3 regions of the Arthrobacter sp. ASL1 genome follow, and region 1 is predicted to be linked to each of the others. Evidence: riboswitches for the same ligand, from Rfam matches in the RefSeq annotation. Region 1 holds a riboswitch; each other region holds the start of a gene.
What was found. A riboswitch is a leader RNA that binds a small molecule or an ion and turns the genes downstream of it on or off. The one in region 1 is predicted to bind thiamine pyrophosphate.
Positions count from the first base shown of each region.

Region 2: linked by a shared signal. The riboswitch ahead of thiM (hydroxyethylthiazole kinase) and the one ahead of thiC (phosphomethylpyrimidine synthase ThiC) in region 1 are both predicted to bind thiamine pyrophosphate.
Region 3: linked by a shared signal. The riboswitch ahead of AC1MEQ_RS13785 (ECF transporter S component) and the one ahead of thiC (phosphomethylpyrimidine synthase ThiC) in region 1 are both predicted to bind thiamine pyrophosphate.

Region 1 covers NZ_CM155284.1:1,494,473-1,498,881, forward strand. The annotation lists gene AC1MEQ_RS07045 (phosphomannomutase/phosphoglucomutase) at 1-325, shown strand, start outside; gene AC1MEQ_RS07050 (hypothetical protein) at 322-804, shown strand; gene AC1MEQ_RS07055 (RrF2 family transcriptional regulator) at 824-1,261, shown strand; gene AC1MEQ_RS07060 (globin domain-containing protein) at 1,348-2,529, shown strand; TPP riboswitch at 2,652-2,757, shown strand; gene thiC (phosphomethylpyrimidine synthase ThiC) at 2,754-4,409, shown strand, end outside.
Region 2 covers NZ_CM155284.1:2,323,206-2,327,614, reverse strand. The annotation lists gene thiD (bifunctional hydroxymethylpyrimidine kinase/phosphomethylpyrimidine kinase) at 1-824, opposite strand, end outside; gene thiE (thiamine phosphate synthase) at 821-1,495, opposite strand; gene thiM (hydroxyethylthiazole kinase) at 1,492-2,313, opposite strand; TPP riboswitch at 2,305-2,406, opposite strand; gene AC1MEQ_RS10985 (aldehyde dehydrogenase family protein) at 2,484-3,914, shown strand; gene AC1MEQ_RS10980 (glycine betaine ABC transporter substrate-binding protein) at 4,012-4,409, opposite strand, start outside.
Region 3 covers NZ_CM155284.1:2,912,123-2,916,531, reverse strand. The annotation lists partial or broken gene AC1MEQ_RS13790 (ABC transporter ATP-binding protein) at 1-1,530, opposite strand, end outside; gene AC1MEQ_RS13785 (ECF transporter S component) at 1,535-2,155, opposite strand; TPP riboswitch at 2,208-2,334, opposite strand; gene AC1MEQ_RS13780 (DUF4235 domain-containing protein) at 2,403-2,672, shown strand; gene mnhG (monovalent cation/H(+) antiporter subunit G) at 2,681-3,070, opposite strand; gene AC1MEQ_RS13770 (MrpF/PhaF family protein) at 3,076-3,342, opposite strand; gene AC1MEQ_RS13765 (Na+/H+ antiporter subunit E) at 3,339-3,881, opposite strand; gene AC1MEQ_RS13760 (Na+/H+ antiporter subunit D) at 4,007-4,409, opposite strand, start outside.

The DNA of each region.
Region 1 (4,409 bases):
GCTGGCCGCCCTGGGCTCCCAGGAGCGGCCGCTGGGCGAGCTGGCCGAGGAGTACGAGCCCTACTTCTCCTCCGGGGAGATCAACTCCGAGGTTTCCGACAAGGATGCCGCCGTCGCCCGCGTGCTGCGCGAATTTTCGACGCAGGACACCGTGGTCGGTACGCTGGATGGGACCACCGTGACCGCGACGGACGGGTCGTTCTGGTTCAACCTGCGTCCGTCCAACACCGAACCCTTCCTGCGCTACAACGGGGAAGCCGTCGACACCACGACCATGGAACGCGTCCGCGACGCCGTCCTCACCATCGTCAGGAGCACAGCATGAGCGAGAACACCACGGAGAACCGGCTGGCCGAACTCGGCGACGCCGCCCACCAGGACCTGAACAAGGTCCTCGGCACCGCCCTGGGTGTCGCCCGCGAGCAGCTGGAGACCAACGGCGTCTTCCTGCCGTTTGCCATCGGGCTGGAGCCCGACGCCGAGGAGGAGGGCGAACTGCGCCTGCTCGCCGTCCAGCCGCCCGAGGAGGAGCAGGACCCGGAAGCCGACATCGACGCCGAGGCGATGATGGAGGACCTGGTGACGCTGCTGACCGGGCAGCGCGACCAGTTCACCGCCGTCGCGCTGGTCTCCGACGTCACCTTGATGCAGGAGGACCGCGACGCCGTACACGCCATGGCCGAGCACAGCCTCGGCGGCGCCGTCGCCGTGATCCAGCCCTACACGCCGCCGGCCGAAGAGGGGGGCGAGTGGACGTTCGACGAGCCCACGCCGGAACCGGGCGAATTGCAGATCTGGGCCTGATGCCCACCCGCCGTCCCCGATGAGGATCAACGCCTTCTCGGACGTCTGCCTGCGCATCCTCATGATCCTGGCGGCCCGGCCCGGGCACCAGCTGACCACCCGGGAGATCGCGGTGTCGATCGACATCCCCTACAACCAGGTCAGCAAGGCGGTGCTGCGGCTCGGCCAGCTCGGACACGTCGATGTCCAACGTGGCCGGGCCGGCGGGGTACGGATCAGCACGACGGGGCTGGACGCGCGCCCGGGGTCCATCCTGCGCTCGCTGGATGAACAGCCCGACGTCGTCGACTGCACGCGGGCCGACGGATCGGCTTGTCCGCTCATCGCCGGCTGCCGGCTGCGCAGCGCCTTCGCCCGCGCCCGCGACGCCTTCTACGATGAGCTCGACCACACCACCGTGCGAGAGCTCTCGGCCTCCCCGGCGTTGACGCGGCTGCCCCTGCCGACTTTTCCGTAACCGATTTGCACCCGACTTCTACAGGGTGTAGAAATGTCTCATAATACTTGCCGTTCCGACGCAAGTAATCGACTTCAGGAGATCTAATGCTCTCAGAAACGTCACGCCCCGTCATCGAAGCCACCCTGCCCGTCATCGGGGAACGGATCGGCGAGATCACCAAGAAGTTCTACTCCGGCATGTTCGCCGCCCGTCCCGAACTCCTGGACGGGATGTTCAGCCGCGCCAACCAGCAGAACGGGGCCCAGCAAAAGGCCCTGGCCGGCAGCATCGCCGCCTTCGCCACCCACCTGGTCCAGCACCCCGAGACGCTGCCCGAGTCGATCCTGGCCCGCATCGCCCACAGGCACACCTCCCTGGGCATCCAGCCCGAGCAGTACCAGATCGTCTTCGAGCACCTCTTCGCGGCCATCGCCGAGGACCTGGGCGATGCCGCCACCGACGAGGTCGTCGCCGCCTGGACCGAGGTCTACTGGCTGATGGCCGACGCCCTGGTCAAGATCGAGACGGGACTCTACGCGGAGCAGGCCAACGACCGCGTCTATGCCCCCTGGCGCCTGGCCAGCCGCGAATCCGTGGGCACCGACTGCGTCACCTTCCGCTTCGTCCCGGGCGACGCCACCGCAGTCTCCGTGGCCAAGGCCGGCCAGTTCGTGAGCATCCGCCTGCCGCTGGCCGACGGGCTGCGCCAGGTCCGCCAGTATTCGCTCTCCGATGCCGTCTCCTCCACCACCGAACGCGTGCTGACCACCAAGCTCGACACCGGCGGGGAGGTCTCGCCGTTCATGCACGCCAACCTGCAGGTCGGCGACGTCGTGGAGTTGTCGAACCCCTACGGCGACATCACCCTGGACATGGAGGGCGCGCCGATCATCATCGCCACTGCGGGCATCGGCTGCACGCCCAGCGCCTCGGCCCTGCAGGCATTGGCCGAGCTCGAATCCGAGCGCCAGGTCCTGGTCCTGCACGCCGAACAACGGGAGGACAACTGGGCGCTGAAGGACCAGATGCGCTCCGCCGTGGACGCACTGCCCAACGCCGAGCTGAAGCTGTGGCTCGAGGACGCCAGCACCAAGTCGGAGGACACCCTGGCCGCCGAGGGCTTCATGGACCTCACCGGCGTCGAACTGCCCGCCGACGCCCGGATGTACCTGTGCGGTCCGCTGCCGTTCATGCGCGCCGTCCGCAGCCAGGCGATCGCCGCCGGCATCCCCGCAATGAACATCCACTACGAGGTCTTCGGACCCGACCTCTGGCTCGCCGCCTGAGCCCACAAACTGCGGAGTACGACGGCGGGGCCTCCTGGGGAGGGGCCGCGCCGGGGGGAACTCCGCAGCGACATGGCCCGCGACCTGGATTAGCCAGGTCGCGGGCCGTTCCGCTACGCTCGCAGGGTCCACACGGGTGCCCCAGGAGGGGCTGAGATCGAGCTGACCGCTCGGGACCGTCGAACCTGTCCGGGTCATGCCGGCGTAGGAAGTTGAGGGCTCGAATGAGCTATTCCCTGGAAACACCCACCACCTGTCCGTCCGACCCCGCGGGGACCAGCACACCAGGGGGCGGGGACGAAACACCCACGACTTGGGAGCAGCATCCGCAGCACCGGCTGCACTGGATCGAGGATCCCGACCACGGACTGCGCGTCCCGGTCACCGCGATCTCGCTGGCCGACTCCCCCGACGGCACCACCAACGACCCGCACCTGGCCTACCGGACCGCCGGGCCCGGATCAGAGCCGACCGCCGGACTGCCGCGGCCCCGCACCGCCTGGATCGCCGCCCGGTCCGACACCTTGGAGTATGACGGCCGGCGACGGAACCTGCACGACGACGGCCGTTCGGCGGTGCGCCGGGGCGCGGCCTCGGCCGAATGGAGTGGTGCCACGCCGGTCCCCCGCCGGTCCCTTGAGGGCCGCACGGTCACCCAGATGCATTACGCCCGCCACGGCACCATCACCCCCGAGATGCGCTACGTGGCACTGCGCGAGGGGTGCGACGCGGAGCTGGTGCGCAGCGAGCTGGCCGCCGGCCGGGCCATCATCCCGGTGAACATCAACCATCCGGAGTCCGAGCCGATGATCATCGGCAAGGCGTTCCTGGTGAAGATCAACGCCAACATCGGCAACTCGGCGGTGACCTCCTCCATCGCCGAGGAGGTCGAGAAGCTGACCTGGGCCACGAAATGGGGTGCCGACACGGTCATGGACCTCTCCACCGGCGACGACATCCACACCACCCGCGAATGGCTGATCCGCAACTCGCCCGTGCCGATCGGCACCGTGCCGATCTACCAGGCGCTCGAGAAGGTCGACGGCGACGCCGCGAAGCTGACGTGGGAGATCTTCCGCGACACCGTGATCGAGCAGTGCGAACAGGGGGTGGATTACATGACCATCCACGCCGGCGTCCTGTTGCGCCATGTGCCGCTGACGGCCGACCGGGTGACCGGCATCGTCTCGCGGGGAGGTTCGATCATGGCCGGCTGGTGCCTGGCCCACCACCAGGAGAACTTCCTCTACACGCACTACGACGAGCTGTGCGAGATCTTCGCCCGCTACGACGTGGCGTTCTCGCTCGGCGACGGCCTGCGGCCCGGCTCGCTCGCCGATGCCAACGACGCGGCGCAGTTCGCCGAGCTGGACACGCTGGCCGAGCTGACGAAGCGGGCCAGGGAATTCGACGTCCAGGTGATGGTGGAGGGTCCCGGCCACATCCCGCTGCACCTGGTCCGCGAGAACGTCGAACGCCAACAGGAGCTGTGCGACGGCGCCCCGTTCTATACGCTGGGCCCGCTGGTCACCGACACGGCCCCGGGCTACGACCACATCACCAGCGCGATTGGGGCCACCGAGATCGCCCGGTACGGCACGGCGATGCTCTGCTATGTCACCCCCAAGGAGCATTTGGGGCTGCCGGACAAGGACGACGTGAAGACCGGGGTGATCACCTACAAGATCGCCGCGCATGCAGCCGACGTCGCCAAGGGCCACCCCGGGGCGACGGCGCGGGACGACGCCCTGTCGAGGGCGCGGTTCGAGTTCCGCTGGAACGACCAGTTCGCCCTAGGGCTCGATCCGGCCACCGCCCAAGCGTTCCACGACGAGACGCTGCCGGCCGAACCGGCGAAAACGGCGCATTTCTGCTCGATG
Region 2 (4,409 bases), 830 kb from region 1:
GGGGCCATCCGCCCGGCCCAGAGCGCCCCGAAGTGGTTGACCGGACCGTGGCCACCGCCCACCTCGAGCTCGTCCGCGGCAACCAGGGCGTCCTGCAGCCACTCCCGGGCCAGCCGGAGCGCATCGCCCCAGTCCCCGCACCGGGCGTGCAGCGTGGCCAGCGCCGAGGAGAGCGAGCAGCCGGTGCCGTGGGTGTTCCGCGTGCCGACCCGCTTGCCGGACACCTCGGTGAGCACGCCGTTGGGACCGACCAGCGCATCCGGGCATTCCGCGCCTGCCAAGTGCCCGCCCTTGGCCAGCACCAGCACGTCGTACCGCGTCGCCATCCGCTCTGCCTGGCCCAGCACGGCAGCCCAGTCGGCCGCCTCGGGTTCGCCGAGCAGGACCGCCAGTTCGGCGGTGTTCGGGGTGAGGACATCGGCCAGGGGCAGCAGCCGACGCAGGGCGGCCTCGGCGTCGTGCTCCAGGAGCCGGTCGCCGGAGGTGGCCACCAGTACCGGATCCATCACGACGGCGGTGCCTGGCCGGGTGCCCAGCCAGGCGGTGACCGCCTCGATGACGTCGGTGGTGGCCAGCATGCCGATCTTCACCGCATCGATGCGGATGTCCGAGGAGATCGCCTGGAGCTGTTGGGTCAGGAATGCCGCCGGCGGGGTGTGGACACCGGTGACGCCCAGGGTGTTCTGCGCGGTCAGCGCGGTGATGGCGGCCATGCCGTAGCCACCGCAGGCGGCGATCGATTTCAGGTCGGCCTGGATGCCGGCCCCGCCCGAGGGGTCCGAACCGGCGATCGAGAGGACGTTGGGGATGTGTGTCCGGGTCATCGGGCTCCCTCCCGCGTGGCGCCGGCCCATTCGGCGTACAGCGAGGCAGCGGCGGCGCCGGGGTCGTCCGCGGCACAGATCGCCCGGACCACGGCCATCCCCGCGGCTCCCGCGGCGTGGACACTTGCGGCGTCGCCATGGCCCAATCCGCCGATGGCCACGCACGGCAGGGGTGCCTGGGCGACCAGTTCGGCCAAGCCGTCGAAGCCGAGCGGGGTGGGGTGGTCCTTCTTGGTGGGGGTGGGGCGCACGGCCCCGGTGCCCAGGTAGTCCACGGTCCCGGCGGGCAGGGCAGCCACGGCGGCGAAGTGCGCCGGCGTGCTGGCACTCAGGCCGAGCACCGCGTCCGCGCCGATGAGGCCCCGGACGCTGCCGGCGGGCAGGTCATGCTGCCCGATGTGGACACCACCGACGTCGATCCCGGCCGCGCGGGCCGCCAGGTAGACGTCGACCCGGTCGTTGACGAGCAGCAGTGCCCGGCCAGCGGTGTGGGAGGCGCAGGCCGCGACCTCGGCCAGGAAGTCGCGGGCGGAGAGGTCCTTGCAGCGCAGCTGGACGGTCCCGATCCCGGAGGCGACGGCTGCGGCCACGATGTCGGCCAACCGCCGGCCCGCGGTGCTTGCCGCGTCGGCGACGAGGTAGATCCCGGTCCCGGGCGTCGGCGCGGTCATGCGATCACCGCCCCGGCGGCCAGGTCCCCGGGACCGATCGCGGCCAGGGTGTCGAGGAACCCGACGGCGAAGGACCCGGGCCCGGCCGCGGTGGCGGCTGCACGTTCGGCGGCCACCGAGTAGAGCGCGTGGGCGGCCACCGTGCCCAGCAGGGCATCGTCGTCGTTGGCCGCGACGACGGCGGCCACGAGGGCACCCAGGGCGCAGCCGCCACCGGTGATGCGGGTGAGCAGGGCATCGCCGCCGCGGACGCGGACGCTGCGGGTGCCATCGGTGACCAGGTCCACCGGTCCGGACACGGCGACGACCGCGGGGGTGGCCGCGGCCAGGTGGGAGGCGGGCACCAGGGCAGCGTCGACGTCGTGCATGGCGTCCACGCCGCGGCCGCCCGCGCCGGAACCGGCCAGCGCGAGGATTTCCGAGGCGTTGCCGCGGATGACCGTGGGGCGTTCGGACAGCAGCGTCGCGGCGAACCGGGTCCGCAAATCCAGTGCCCCGACGGCCACGGGGTCCAGGACCCAGGGCGTCCCGGCCCTGCGTGCGCTGCGCGCCGCCTGCAGCATGGCGCGGCGCTGCCCGGCGTGCGGGGTGCCCAGGTTGACGAGCACGGCCGAGGCCACCGGGGCGAACTCCGCGGCTTCGCCGGGCACATCCACCATGGCCGGGGATGCCCCGACGGCCAACAGGACGTTGGCGGTGAAGTTCGTGACGACGGCATTGGTCAGGCACTGCACCAACGGTGCCGTGGTGCGCAGCTTCTCGATGGCCCGGCCCAGATCGGCCGGTGTGTAGGTGCTGGTGGGCGCATGCATGGGCATGGGCGACATCCCTCCGCTAGTACTAACTAGATCAGGTTCTGGCGGGTGTTTTCTCAGTCCGCGCCGGTTGGGCGGACACCCCGTGTCAATGAGCGCGAGCCTACCGGTGCCCCCGTCACGGGACAACTTGGCGACCCGCCTCACCTGTTGTGGGCGCTACTGTCGTACGCATGGCCAAGAACCGACGCACCGCACCGCCCGACGCCCCCGTGGAGCCCGTGGGGCCGGCCGAGCTGCCGATTGCCGCCGCTCGGCGACTGCGCGATGCCACCGACTCGCGGCTGGCCCAGCCGCGCCGGTTCCGGGCCGCGCAGCTGAAGGCGCTCGAACGGCTGCTCGAGGAAAACGACGACGCACTGTGCGATGCGCTGGCGGCCGATCTGGGCAAGCCGGCCGCCGAATCACGCCTGACGGAACTGGACCGCGTCAAGGCGGAGATCGACCACGCCCAACTGCACCTGGGGGATTGGGTCGCCGACCGGCACGTGCGGGTACCGGTGTCGCTGCAGCCGGCTACCGCACGCATCCAGGCCCGTCCGCTGGGCATGGTGCTGGTCATCGCCCCGTGGAACTACCCCGTCCTGCTGTTGCTCGGCCCGCTCGTGGGTGCGCTGGCCGCAGGGAACACCGTGGTCCTCAAACCCTCCGAACTCGCACCCGCCACCTCCGCCCTGTTGGCCAGGCTGGTCCCGGCCTACCTTGACCGCCGGGCTGTCGCCGTCGTGGAAGGGGCCGCGGAGACGACGACGGAGCTGCTGGGCCAGCAGTGGGACCACATCTTCTACACCGGTGGGGAGCGGGTGGGGCGTATCGTGGCCCACGCTGCGGCAGAGCAGCTCACACCGGTGACCCTTGAACTCGGCGGGAAGAGCCCCGCCGTCGTCTGCGACGGGAACTTCGCGGCCATCGCCCGCCGGATCGCCCACGGGAAGTTCATGAACGCCGGACAGACCTGTGTGGCCCCGGACTACGTGCTGGCCGTGGGCGAGCATGCGGCCACAGAGCTCGAAAAGTTCCTGCCGAAGGTGATCGCCTCGTTCTACGGCAGGGACCCATCGTCCAGCCGCGATTACGGGCGGATCGTCAACGCCGGACACTTCTCCCGGATCGCCGCCTACCAGCAGCAGGGCCGAGTGGTCTCCGGCGGCTCGAGCGATCCGGCCACCCGCTACGTCGAACCGACGGTGTTGGCGGATGTCGACCCGGCGGCCCCGGTGATGACCGAGGAGATCTTCGGGCCGGTGTTGCCAATTGTCCGGGTCGACCGGTTCGACGACGCGGTGCGGTTCGTCAACTCACGGCCCTCCCCGCTGGCCGCCTACCTCTTCAGCGAACGCCCCCGGTTGCACACCGCCTTCGAGGACCAGGTGCGCGCCGGGGGGATCGGACACAACGTGTGCAACATGCACCTGGCCGTGCCCGACCTGCCCTTCGGGGGAGTCGGGGCGTCGGGCCTGGGGAACTACCACGGCAAGTCGGGGTTCGACACCTTCAGCCAGCAACGACCCGTGCTCTCGAAGACCGCGATGATCGATACCCTGCGGGCCATCTACCCGCCCTTCGGGTGGGCGAAGCGGCGGATCATGCGTTCGATGGGGTGAGCGCTGTACCCGTCGGACGCACGAGGACCCGGTACCAACCATGGGTTCGTACCGGGTCCTTGATCGCGGTCGGTTTTCGGGCGGACCGCGGTGCCAGCTACTCCTTGGTCGGCGAGTCCACATACTCCTGGTTCTCGGAGATCCACTTGTCGACGATGGGCGCGTAGTCGTCCGTGTCGGTGCCGTTGAACATGGCGTTCTCCAGCGAGAACAGGTGCTCGTCGTCCATCTTGAAGTCCTTCATCCACTTCGTCAGCTGCGGATAGTCCTTCTCGAAGGTTGCGTCACCGTAGGCGGTGATGTGCTCGGCGGTGCCCAGTGTGTTCTTCGGGTCCTTGAGGTCCTTGATCGGGAACTCGTCATAGGCCCAGTGCGGACGCCACAGGGTGACGACGACGTTCTCGCCGGCGTCGGTGGCCTTCTTCAACTGCGTGAGCATGGCCGGGGTCGAGGAAGTGATGAACTTCATCTTCTCCAGGCCGTACTGGGGGATCA
Region 3 (4,409 bases), 1.4 Mb from region 1:
GAAATCGGTATCGTGGGTGACGGCGATGATGGCGACCCCGTCGTCGAGCTCTTCGCGCAGCAGCAGCGCGAGTTCACGCCAGGTGAGGGCATCCTGCCCGAAGGTGGGTTCGTCGAGGATCAACAGACGGGGTCGGGCCGCCAGCACGGTGGCCACCGACAGCCGGCGTTTTTCCCCTCCCGAAAGGGTGAACGGGTTGGCGTCCTGCAGCTCCCGCAAGCCCAGCCGGTCGAGCAGGCCCTCCACGCGCAGCTCGATTTCCTCGTCGTCGTACAGGCGTTCCCTGCCGCCCGGGCGTCGGGCGTGCCGGGGGCCATAGGCGAGCTCGTCGCGCACACTGGCGGTCACGAACTGGTGTTCGGGTTCCTGGAAGACGGTTCCGATGCGGGCGACCAGTTCACCGGCACGCCAGAGGTACGGACGCCCCGGGGGGCCGTCGCCGTTGGCCCCGGCAGGGGCTTCCGCCCCCCACAGTGCCGGAAGGGCCTCCACTTCTCCGGAGCGTTCGGGCAGCAATCCGCCCAGGGTCAGCGCCAGCGTCGATTTGCCCGACCCGTTGGACCCGGTGATGCACAACGCCTGCCCGGCAACCACTTCCAGGTCGACACCCGATACCGCGGGAACGGTGCGCGGGGTCCGGGCGACCGCGAGGCGCCGCGCGCGCAGCAGTCCCGGGCCCGCTGCCGTGGCCGGTTCGCGGCGGTCCAGTTGCGGGGTGTGGCCGGGGACCCAGATCCCGGCCCGGATGAGCCGGTCGCGGACGGGGCCGGGGGCGAACATGTCGGCCGGACGCCCCTGGCACACCACTCCTCCTCCCGGCTCCAGGACGATGACCCGGTCCACGGCGTCGGCCCAGGCCGCCAGCCGGTGCTCGACGATGACCATCGTCGCGCCGCTGCGCGCCACGGACTCCACGACGGCGTCACGGACCTCGATGACCCCGCCGGGGTCCAGATTCGCCGTGGGTTCATCCAGCAATACGAGCCCCGGGCGCATCGCGAGGATCCCGGCCAACGCGAGGCGTTGCTTCTGTCCGCCGGACAGCGCGGAGGTGGGGTGGTCCAGCGGCAGGTCGAGGCCGACCGACCGCAGGCTCGCGGAAACCCGCGGCCAGATGTCCGCGGGCGGGACGCAGAGGTTCTCCGCGCCGAACGCCACATCGTCGCCGACCCGGGCCTGGACGACCTGGGTCTCGGGATCCTGTTGCATGAGTCCGGTGCGGGTCGCCGCTGCGTCGGCCGGCCGGCCGTCGATGAGCAGCTGGCCGGCCGAGGCGTTGTCCCCATCGTCCTGCAGCACACCCGCGAGAGCGTGGAGCAGCGTGGATTTCCCGGCCCCGGAGGGTCCGACCAGCAGCACCCGTTCGCCCGCGGCAATGTCCAGGTCCAGTCCCCTGAGGGCGGGCTTGTCTCGCCCGGCATGCTGCCAGCCCCAGCCGCGGGCGCTGACGGCCGCGGGGCGGACCGCATCGTGCCCGTCGTCCTGGAATCGGGCGGGAGCCCGGGAAGGTGTGGGCAGGTGGCGGCTCATCGGATCAACCGAAGGTCCGCTCCTGCGCCGCCCGCCGCGACGCCAACGCCGAGAGCGCACCGGTACGCGACAGCGCACGGGTGAGCGCCCAGCTACCCAGCCCGGCGATGACCAGGCCGGACACGGCCATGCAGACGACGTAGGCGAACTTCATCGTCGTCGTGTAGTCGGGGAACCAGGCGAAAACGTAGGCGTCGTTGACGCCGCCGAAGACGCCGGTCAGCAGCCCGGCCAACAGGGATACCGGAAGGGACCAGTGCCGGTAGAGGAACAGGGCGACCACCAGTTCGGCGCCCAGGCCCTGGACCAGGCCGGAGACCCAGACCGTCCACCCGTATTCGGAACCCAGCAGCGAGGAGACCACGGCGGCCACCATCTCGCAGAACAGGGCAGCGCCGGGTTTGCGGATGATGAGCGCGCCCAGCACCGCAGGGAAGAGCCACATCCCCGCCAACAGTGCCGACGACGGCGGGAAAGCGAGGAAGAGGAAGTCGAGCAGGTGGTGGGTCGTGTTCCAGGCCCAGAAGATGACGCCGGAGGCAACGGCGATGACGGATGCGACGACGATGTCGACGACGCGCCAGGTGTAGCGGACGGACGGAGCCGCCGTGAAGGTGCTGCTCATGAGGTTTTCCTCCTTGGTGTTCAAGGAGGGGAGGACAACGCGGGACCCGCGCATCCTGAGATTCTCGACTCCCTTCGCCGGTACGAGCCGGAGCAGGTTCGAGGGTCTGCGGCAATCCGCACTCTCAGCGTCCTCGGATCCGGCCATGGCCGGTCGGCGACGCTCCCCTGTCGTAGGTGATTCAGTGGGGCCAGTCTACAGCGCGTTATGCTGGGAGGGTAATCACCTACCGACGGGAGAATCGTTCGTGAACGCATTACTAAAGATCGTCGGCGTGGTGGTGTCGATCGGCGCCGGTTTCGCCGGGCGCAAGCTCGTTGACGTCGTGTGGTCGGCGATCACCGGGGAGACGCCCCCGAAGGCGAAGGACAAGGACGCCCAAGCCGAGGCCACCCTGCGTCATGCCTTGGGCTTCGCGGTGCTCTCATCCGTCGTGGCCGCCGTGATCCAGGTGCTGACCAACCGTGGCACGCAGCAGGCGATCGCCCGTTTCGTCGACAACATGGACGAGGTGTAGCGAGACCGCTACCCCCGTTCGTCCAGACGGCGCTGGGCCTCGGAGACCACTTCATTGAGGTCATCGAGGACCAGCGTGTCTGGTTTAAGGTGCTTTGTCCGGTACGCGGCGCGCCCCACCATATGTGCGGTGACCGGGGCGGTGAGCAGCTGGAACAACCACGCGAGCAGCAGCACGGGCACGGCAGCCCACGCCCTGATCTGCAGGGCAACGGCGAGCAGCAGCAGGAACAACCCAAGCACCTGTGGTTTCGTGGCGGCGTGCATGCGGGAGAACAGGTCGGGGAAGCGCAGCAGGCCGATCCCCGCGGCAACGGACATCAGGGCGCCGCCGATCATGCAGACGGCGGTGATCCAGTCCAGCACGGTGTCGGCCGTTCCGCCGTCGACCAGGGCCATGACGATCAAGGGGTCCTCCGATCCGTGACGTAGCGGGCTATGGTCACCGAGCCGATGAAGGCCACCAGGCAGCCGACGACGATGAACACGATGTGGTTCAGGTGCCGGTTCACGGCCATGTCGAGGCAGAGCCCGCACATGATGATGATCAGCAGGACGTCCAGCGCCAGGGTCCGGTCCAGGATCGAGGGGCCGCGGGCCAGGCGGATGAGGGCCATGACGCCACCGATGGCCAGCGCGATCCCGGAAATCCAGGCGGCAATGATGATCATGGTTTCCCTTCCCTCTGCGGACCCTGCGGCTGCGCGGCATCCGGGCCCGCGGGATCCTCGGCGCGCAGTGCCGCCAAGTCCTCACGATTGCCCATGACGCGGATCAGCGCCGCCTCGATGTCGCGCACCTCTCGTCGGAATGTTTCGGCCTGCGCCTCGTCGTTGATGTCCAGAACGTGGAGGTAGAGGGTCGAGGTGGTCCGGTCGACCTCGACGACGAAGGAGCCGGGGATGAGGGTCAGCACGTGGCCCAGCGCGGTGGCCATGAGGTCCTCGTGGCTGCGCATGCGGATGCCCACGACGGCGTTGCGGACCGTCGGTCCGCGGAAGACTGCCACCATCGCGACGTGGATGCTGGCCTTGACGACCTGCCACATGAACCGCAGGGCGAACAGCCCTGCCTGCCAGACGTTGAACCGTCCGCTGAGCTCGACCGGGGGCAGCTTGAACGTCGCGACGACGGCCAGCGAGATGACGAATCCGAAGACCAGGTTGCCCGGGCTGAAGTCCTGCCAGAGGGCTCCCCAGACCACCACCATCCAGACCGTCAGCGGCAGCTCGATCAGGAACCGTGCGCGTCGCCGCCGTGCCCTGGCGCGGGCGCCCCGGGCACCGGTGAGCAGCTCGGAGGGCCGTGCCGGGCGCAGGTGGTGCCGGTGCGGGCTCATGATCCGCCCCCGGCATTCGTGCCGCCCAAAACGGCGTCGATATACGGCGTGCGTTCCATCATCTGCTGGGCTGACTGGTCGGCCAGGTCGAACAGGGGGCCGGCGAAGACCGTCAGCGAGACCCCGAGCAGCACCAGGGCCCCGGTCGAGTAGACCATGGTCCGCGGGAGCAGGTCACCCTCCCCCCGGCCGGCACGGCGGGTCGGGGTGATCGTGGCGGTCTCACCCGTGGCAGGGTGCGTTCCGCCGTCGGCGGTGATGAGCAGGATCGGATCCGGGTCCTCCGCGTCGTCCGCGCGACGCCAGAAGGCGCGGTTCCAGACACGGGCCACGGCCAGCAGGGTCAGCAGCGAGGTGACCAGTGCCCCGGCGAGCAGGGCCCAGGCCAGGGGGGTGCCG